Regions from separate parts of the Colwellia sp. 20A7 genome, predicted to be linked through region 1. Evidence: predicted binding sites of a transcription regulator. Region 1 holds the regulator's gene; each other region holds the start of a gene.
The links. Region 1 encodes sigma-54, which starts transcription at its own class of promoters, with help from an activator protein. Its sites were predicted from a motif close to GTTGGCACGNNNNTNGNNT; they were not measured.
Positions count from the first base shown of each region.

Region 2: a site for sigma-54 is predicted at 1,225-1,243, ahead of GQS55_RS03105 (DUF2726 domain-containing protein). Genes of this name have one in related genera too.
Region 3: a site for sigma-54 is predicted at 751-769, ahead of GQS55_RS07975 (DUF3192 domain-containing protein). Genes of this name have one in related genera too.
Region 4: a site for sigma-54 is predicted at 1,094-1,112, ahead of GQS55_RS08240 (DUF1328 family protein). Genes of this name have one in related genera too.

Region 1 covers NZ_CP047130.1:529,455-531,666, reverse strand. Annotated here, with positions in the region: gene lptB (LPS export ABC transporter ATP-binding protein) at 1-235, shown strand, start outside; gene GQS55_RS02265 (RNA polymerase factor sigma-54) at 320-1,831, shown strand; gene hpf (ribosome hibernation promoting factor) at 1,876-2,163, shown strand; gene ptsN (PTS IIA-like nitrogen regulatory protein PtsN) at 2,181-2,212, shown strand, end outside.
Region 2 covers NZ_CP047130.1:710,331-712,542, reverse strand. Annotated here, with positions in the region: gene GQS55_RS03115 (NF038132 family protein) at 1-132, shown strand, start outside; gene GQS55_RS03110 (dUTP diphosphatase) at 499-1,119, shown strand; gene GQS55_RS03105 (DUF2726 domain-containing protein) at 1,316-1,978, shown strand.
Region 3 covers NZ_CP047130.1:1,840,675-1,842,886, forward strand. Annotated here, with positions in the region: gene syd (SecY-interacting protein) at 1-198, shown strand, start outside; gene GQS55_RS07970 (hypothetical protein) at 287-616, opposite strand; gene GQS55_RS07975 (DUF3192 domain-containing protein) at 807-1,184, shown strand; gene GQS55_RS07980 (GNAT family N-acetyltransferase) at 1,374-2,009, shown strand; gene fadR (fatty acid metabolism transcriptional regulator FadR) at 2,145-2,212, shown strand, end outside.
Region 4 covers NZ_CP047130.1:1,891,622-1,893,833, forward strand. Annotated here, with positions in the region: gene GQS55_RS08230 (hypothetical protein) at 35-505, opposite strand; gene GQS55_RS08235 (hypothetical protein) at 612-806, opposite strand; gene GQS55_RS08240 (DUF1328 family protein) at 872-1,048, opposite strand.

The DNA.
Region 1 (2,212 bases):
TTTTGCAGGTGTAGACCCCATTTCAGTAGGTGACATTAAAAAAATAATTATTCATCTTAAAAAACGTGGTCTTGGTATTCTAATTACTGATCACAATGTTCGTGAAACGCTTGATGTATGTGAACATGCTTACATTGTTAGTCACGGCGAAATAATAGCAGAAGGCGATTCTAATCAAATTCTTGCTAATCAAAAGGTAAGAGATGTATACCTAGGCGAGCAATTCACGCTATAGTTAACACATATAATAAATACCTATACTATACTTACGCTAAGTGAGTAACTATAAATAATAATAACAGGAATTAAGACAACGTAGATGCGCCCAACTCTGCAACTCCGGATAGGACAACAACTAACCATGACGCCACAACTGCAACAAGCGATCAAGCTTTTGCAGTTATCAACGTTAGAGCTTCAACAAGAAATTCAAGAAGTACTTGAAAGTAATCCCCTGCTTGAAATTAATGATCAAGAAGCCTCAGATAACAATTCAGAGGACAGTGGAAATACACTTGAAGAAGCATTTTCAGCCACAATTGCTGAACAATCTACTAGTGATGGGAGTGAAGATTCATCCGCCTCTATTGATGAGATAAGCACTACTGAGGCGATGGAAAAAAATGACATTCCAGAAGAGCTGAATATTGATACAACTTGGGAAGAGAGTTACAGTGCTGGCACGTCAAATACAGGTGCAATTAGTAGCCCAAGTGAAGATTACACTTATCAAGGTGAAACAATCGATTCAATACAAGACCACCTTTTATGGCAAATGGAGTTAACACCTTTTTCAGAAACCGATCGCACTGTTGCTATCGCCATTATAGAAGCCGTTGATGAAGCTGGTTACCTTACGGTATCAAGTGATGAAATTTTAGAAAGTGTTGGTATAGAAGGGCTTGAACTTGATGAAGTTGAAGCAGTATTAAAACGTATTAATGTCTTTGACCCTGTTGGTGTTGCCGCTCGCTCAATTGCTGATTGTTTAATTATTCAATTAAATCAATTTGATCCTGAAACCCCCTACTTAAAAGAAAGTAAATTAATTATCAGTGAACATATTGACTTGCTCGGGAATCGTGACTATCGTCAATTAATGCGTAAAACACGCCTTAAGGAAGATCAATTACGCGAAGTGATGCGTTTAATACAAAGTTTAAACCCTCGTCCTGGTGACGTTGTTGTTAAAAGTGATGATCAATATGTTATCCCTGATGTTTCAGTAGAAAAGAAAAATGGTCGTTGGGTTGTGGAATTAAATCCTGATACTGCTCCTAAGTTATCAGTTAATCAGCAATATGCAGCCATGACAAAAACGACAAAGTCTTCGAGTAATGATGGCCAATTTATTCGAACAAACTTGCAAGAAGCTAAATGGTTTATTAAAAGTTTAGAATCGCGTAATGACACATTACTCAAAGTATCTAACTGCATTGTACAACGTCAACAAGGCTTTTTAGAGCATGGTGCAGAAGCTATGCGACCTATGGTTTTAAATGACATCGCTGAAGCTGTAGATATGCATGAATCAACTATATCTAGAGTGACAACACAAAAATACATGCATACGCCAAGAGGTATTTTTGAATTAAAATACTTTTTTTCAAGCCATGTTAGTACCGAAAATGGTGGTGAATGTTCATCAACAGCCATACGTTCATTAATTAAAAAACTCATTTTAGCCGAAACACCAGCTAAACCGCTTAGTGATAGCAAAATGGCAGATTTACTAGCACAGCAAGGAATTAACGTTGCAAGGCGCACTATAGCTAAGTATCGTGAGTCTTTATCTATACCACCGTCAAATCAACGAAAGAGTTTACTATAACCAGCGACTTTATTTTCTGAACTTAACTAGAGAAGGATATACTTATGCAAATTAACCTTACTGGCCACCATGTAGAAGTAACTTCATCATTACGTGATTGTGTTGACACAAAATTCGCTAAATTAGAGCGACATTTTGATCACATCAATAATGTTCACGTTGTACTTACAATTGAAAAGTTAGAGCAGAAAGCTGAAGCAACCATACATTTAAAAGGCAGTGAAATTCATGCTTCAGCAGCGAGTGCTGATATGTATACTTCGATAGATACTTTGGTAGATAAATTAGATCGCCAAGTACTTAAATACAAAGGCAAAATAACACAACATTAGCTTTATCAATTATAATTATGACACTACAAAATATATTAACACTGAACTG
Region 2 (2,212 bases), 180 kb from region 1:
AATTTAAAGGTTGCCAATATAGCAACAACATTAACAACAGATAAGGTTACAAGTGTTCCAGAGCCAACAAGTATTGCTTTATTTGCACTTGCTTTCCTAGGGTTAATCAGTGCAAAACGTAAATATAGCTAAGAAAAATTGTTGCTAATTAATAATTAGTAGAACTGACAAGTAAACCACTTTATAACGCCAAATTACCTAGGTAATTTGGCGTTATTCTATTCTTATAGCAATCTCACTAGCTATGTGATCATTTCTACTTGCTAAAATCACCAACTACATCGTTATTTATTTAATAATTAGAACAACTAGTTATTGAAATAAATGCATTGTATTAGGCAATTTTTTCTACGTATAAAATTGTTCACTTAATTAATGAAACTGGTATTAAACAAGATAAATCTATCAATACTATTGCTACTATTTATTAGCTACGGCAAAATAGCTCTGATCCTTTAATTATCAGAGAAGAAAATGAGCGAACAATTATCTACTGCTTTGTCGGTTGCACAAAAGCAAATCAATCAAATGTTAACCATGCAAGATGCTATGAATTCAAGAGTAAGCGAAACGTGGCGCAGCAATGGTTACGAATGGTATCGCGCTATTTGGGTTGAATGTGCTGAAATGCTAGACCACCATGGCTGGAAGTGGTGGAAACATCAAGAAATTGACATTGCTCAAGTTCAGCTTGAATTGGTTGATATTTTTCACTTTGGTTTAAGTTTACGCTTAATGAGCGGCGCCAGCGTTGAAAAAATCTCGACAAAACTTGCTAAAGAGTTACACCAAGGTACTGGTGAAGATGACTTCAAAATTGCCTTAGAAAACTTAGCATCAGCAGCTGTTACTGAAAAGTCATTTGACGCCAAGGCATTAGCTGACTGTATGTCATTAATGAATATGGATCTAGATGAGTTATTCCGTCAATACGTAGGTAAAAATACGTTAAATTTCTTCCGTCAAGATCATGGCTATAAAGAAGGTAGCTATATTAAAATTTGGCACGGCGAAGAAGACAACGAAGTATTAGCAAATTTGGTAAACACACTTGATACAAGTGCTAGTGACTTTCAACAACAGTTATATGCAGCATTAGAAGATAAATATCCGACCTAATAGCTCTATATAACAGGTGATAGAAGATAATTAAAAGTCATACTATAAATAATTTTATTACCTGATAAACCTCACTTACAACGTTAAAGTTTCAACCTTTATATTTCTGGCACAAATTCTGCTTAATTAGCGTTAAGTATGCGTTTTATTTACTTAAATGAATAAAGCGTCAAGAATTTGAATTGCCGGAGATGTTATGGAACTTATTTTATTTGCTTTAATTAGCCTTATTGTCATCGTTGCGGTATTAGCAAGTCGATTAAATGACAACAGTTTTCCCTTCCCTTTTGACAGTAAAATGTCAGTTTTTACTCCTGCAGAAAAAAACTTTCAAAATTTACTAGAACAAGCAATGGGGCCAAAATATCGTATACTTAATCGAGTTAAGCTATCTGACATAATAACCATACGTAACGGTGTGTCTGATAGAGCCAGCCAAAAAGCAGCTGCCAATGCTGATGGAAAGTATTTAGACTTCATAATTTGTGAGCGCTCTTCTATGAAACTTCTGGGTACAGTAGATTTAGTAGACACTCAAGGACGCGGCTACAAAATTAAGAAAGACTGGTTTGTTAGCGGTGCGCTAGAAGCAGCTTCAATTCCACATTTAAGAATCAAAGTAAAAGCTAACTATACGCTAGATGAAATTCGCGCTTGTATTAATTCTCGCTTATTAGGTAATAAATCACCATCACCTAAAGTTAAAGGCGTCAATATACCTGCACCTATGCTAAAAGCACGAAAAAGCTCAGGTGTTTTAAGTTCGGCGGCTGCACAAGCTGAATTATCTTCTAATATACCTGGTCGATTATCTGCACAAAATGCACCCGCGCACAATGTAGCAGCACTGCCACATTAAAATATTGATTTAAAATACGCGACAATACAAAGCTAAAACCAGTACATGAAAATGTTACTGGTTTTTTTTATCCTTATTTTAATAACTCGCTATAAAAAATAAATTTATACCTACAACATAAACAATGCCGAGCCGGCTTTTGTTTACTCTTCTTATTAACAATTCTTGCGAAGCGAATATAAACTAACTTTTTTTTTCAAGCCAAGTTATAATCCTTGATAAATTAACAAGCTA
Region 3 (2,212 bases), 1.3 Mb from region 1:
CATATTCTAATGAAGCAAAGGCTAAAGCAAGGTGAAACTGTTTTTGTTGCTGTGACTGATGAAGAAGATATGATTATTTCAGTTGATAATGATTCTGGAGCAGTATGGGTTGAACGTGTTGGATGTAAGCCTCACAAAAAACTAGCTGATTCACTTGCTGAATTTATAAATACACTGACACCTACAATACCTTTATAGTGATAGCCTTAGAGTTACCTTAATATAACGAAAAATATTAAGGTTAACGGCATATATTCTAAATTTTTCTTTAACTTATTTTTTTAACTTATTTTTTAACTTGTTTTTTAAGTAATTGTTTTACCAATTCTTTCAATTCTAATACTTCTTCTTTTAAACTTGTTAATTCATCATGAACTTCTTTCTCAAAAGATCTTGTTTCTATTGGTGGATTATCGGTTTTATATTCAATTTTAGTGTGATTTTCTTCAGGTAAAGTAATAAAAGTTGGCTCATGCTGCCAATTTTTTAATACCGATATTATGACTGGTAAAGGAATTTTTTTATTTAACTTTGTCTTAATTAGTGCAACTGTTGGTTTATTGCCTTCATTTGCTATTTTATTAGCGACGATTGAAATTTCATCGTTTATTGTCATTTTGATTAATTGCCTTTGTAATATTCACTATATTTTAGCCAATGTAACTAACCATGTCAGTTATTATTTTTTTAATTTATTTTTTTAATTTATTTTTAGTATTTAAAAATCAATAGCTTGTGTTGTTTTATTTTATTGGTTTGTTTTTTGCTTTATTACGTATGAAAATATAATTATATCAGGAGTAAATATGAAAAAATCATTATTAGCATTACTTATTGTATTACCATTAACAACAACTTTAACTGGCTGTGTTATCTCTGTAAAAGATGGCCAAGTAGATCATTCAATTATGGGCGATAGCGAAGATAGAAGTTACAAAAACCGTAAGGTCATAGCGCAAGTCCAATTAGGTACAAGTGTTGTAGATATGCAAGAGAAGTTAGGTGTAGCTGATTTCTCTGAAACTTATACTTACAGTGAAAAAACTATTCGTGTTTTATATTATAGAAGCCAACGTAAACATAAAGATGGGATAACAACTAAAGATGAATGTACCTATTTAGAATTTGTTGATGGTGCATTAACTCAAACAGGTAACGGTGACGAGTATAAAAAATTACTATAAATAATATTAGTAAGTTACTGGGCTGTATGCCAAATTGAAATAACATTGGTGTGACATTATGTTATGCCAAGTTATTTTAGTGTTTCTGAATGCGTATTAAGGTTTAATTTTATTTACCTATTTAAAAAAAAACTGGTATGGTGAATGTAGGGATAAAAATAATTATAATTGTTGGATTGGAGAACTTGTATGTCAGAAACTGTTTCGGTAGATAGTGAACTTGATATAAGAGCAACTTACCTTAGTGCAGAAAACCTAAAGTTAGCGGCTTCGTTACTTTTTCAATCCTATCACGATGATCCTGTTTTTTTAGATATATTTAATAGCGACAAAGAAGGTTATGAGCAAAGGCTAAGAGCATCAATAAGAGAAGAATTAAATGCTTTTTGGCAAGCTAAACAACCAATGGTAGGTTTGTATCTTGGTGAGTCTATGGTGGGTGTTGCTTGTTTGAATAGCCCTGATGATAGTGTTGGCACTGAACGATTCTGGCATTGGCGTCTAAAAATGTTACTAAGTGCTGGTTATTTAAGTACCAAACAAATGATCGAAAAAGAAAAAGTAGTGCTTGCCTCTATCCCATTGAAAAAATTCCACATGCTATCTTTTATTGCTATTCACCCTTTACACCAACACCATGGGTTTGGTCATTATTTAATGGCTGCGGTTAATACTGTTCTTGAAGAACATAGTGACAGTGAAGGCGTTGCTGTTTATGCAACCTCAGGTAAATTTAGAGCTTTCTTTGAAGATGCAAATTATAAATTTATTAAAGATGTAACGGTTGGGAAAGTCTCTGGTGCTTTAATGGTGCATTATAGATAATAATTAACTTCCAAATTATTATATTTTATCATGTCATGAGCTTGGTTAGACCAGTCTCTTCTATTACGCTTGTACCAATTCAATCTTCTGGTACAATCAGTTTTATTAATTTATTTTTTTAGGTCGTTTACGAATATGGTTATAAAAGCTCAAAGCCCTGCCGGATTTGCCGAGCAATATATTGTTGAATCAATTTGGAATGG
Region 4 (2,212 bases), 1.4 Mb from region 1:
TATCTTATGGTTGGTATTGCAAACGATAATAAAGTTAAGTGCTAACAGTATGATTATTTGTTAAGTGTAAAAACAAGCCCAATGCACTTAACAAAAGAGCCGTACAAGATATTACCGCTACTGGGTAATATAGATTGCCGGCGAGATCTAATTGACTATATTTTATAACCATAATTAACCCCTCAAGTGATAATGCAACACATACTGTACCTATAAACCTAGGCATTGTTCTTCTTAATGTAGCAATAGTATCATCTTCGTGCTCGTCTTCTTTATTGCTGGAATACTCTTTATTAATAACAAGTGCAAGCTCAAAAACAGCTAAACCTATTACACCAGTATTGATACTACTTAAAAATATTTGCATTATGTCGACATCACTTGCAATGCCTTCAAATACACTAACGACTAAGGATATTAAAATGGCAGCGGCTAATCCTAAAAAAATTAGTGTAAATGATAGAGCAAAAATTTTTCTTATGAGTAAGTGCAGGGTGTTGTTCATTAATTTGTATTCCTACTTATAAGCAGATAGCATTTAATTATTAAATATTATGATCAAAAAAATACTGCTACGTATAAGTAACAGTATTTATAGTTAGGATTAAAAACTAACAGTTTTTGTCTTTAGTACCCATTTCATCTTTTACATTTTCACAGGCATCTTCAATAGCATTACCGGTATCAGATATTACTTCATCAACATTTTCACCTGCATTTTCTGCGTGGTTGTCTGCACAAGCAGCTAAATTTAAACTAGCAATAAGCGTTAATACGAGTAATGATTTGTTTTTGTTTATATTCATAATTATTCTCCGTTAAAAATAAAACTGTTTGTAATGTCTTTAAATTATTGTGTTCACAACTTTCTTTAGGGTCTAGGGGCTTTTCCTCGTAACGCATTGGCAATTAATGAAATAACCAATAATACGATAAAAATAAAAAATATAATTTTTGCCATTCCCGCGGCTGCACCAGCTATACCACCAAAACCGAATATTGCTGCAATGATCGCTATAACAAAAAAAGTTACTGCCCAATTCAACATGTCTGCCTCCTATTGATTTGTGAAATAAGATATTCATTATATACAATGCGACAGTTGTGCCAGTTTTTAAGTGTTTGTTATTAATTGTTTTATTTCTATATCTTGAAGATTTAGATTGAGTCGTCAGTAATTATTACAGGGTAGGAATGTATAATTTGCAGAGTAGTGTTAGAAAGTAGTGTTTGAAGGCAAGGTAAGAAAGTTAGGTATTTCGAGTTATACCAGTTTCATTAATTAAGTGAACAAATTTATACGTAGAAAAAATTGCCAAATACAAGGCATTTATTTCAATAACTAGTTGTTCTAATTATTAAATAAATAACGATGTAGTTGGTGATTTTAGCAAGTAGAAATGATCACATAGTTAGTGAGATTGGTATTAAAGCGGGTTCTTGCATAACTTTATGCAGACAAGAGGTGTAGATAAAAGATAAATGAAGGTTAGTTCTAGTTGATGTCGATTTTATTACTACTGATCATTAAAAAATATAAATATTAAAGCATTTGATAGAGCTATTTAAAATTGTATTTAATTAATTTGTATTGAGTGAGATTAGGTTGAACAGGATTTACTTGAATTAAAAATGGTGGACGATACTGGGCTTGAACGAGTGACACGGTGCGGACTGTAAAGAGTAGAAGGTGTTTTCACAATCGAGCTAATCGTTAGTAGTTATCAGAAATGATATTGAACAGGATTTACTTGAATTTATAATGGTGGATGATACTGGGTTTTAACTAGTGACATGGTGCGGAATGTAAAGAGTAGAAGGTGATTTTTACTATTCTGGATATAAAATAATTATTTAAAAATGGTGGACGATACTGGGCTTGAACTAGTGATCTGGTGCGGACTGTAAAGAGTAGAAGGTGTTTTCACAATTGAGCAAATCGTTCATAGTTATCAGAAATGATATGAACTTTAGTTTTTAGTTTTAGACTTGGTTTTATAATTTAATATAATGATGGGCGATACTGTGCTTGAGCTAGTGACACGGTGCGGGATGTAAAGAGTAGAAGGTGTTTTCACAATTGAGTAAATCGTTCATAGTCATTAGAAATGATATAAGCTTTATTTTTTGATTTTTTGATTTTTTAATAATTTAAGATTTTTATATTATGGTGGACGATACTGGGCTTGAACTAGTGATCTGGTGCGGGATG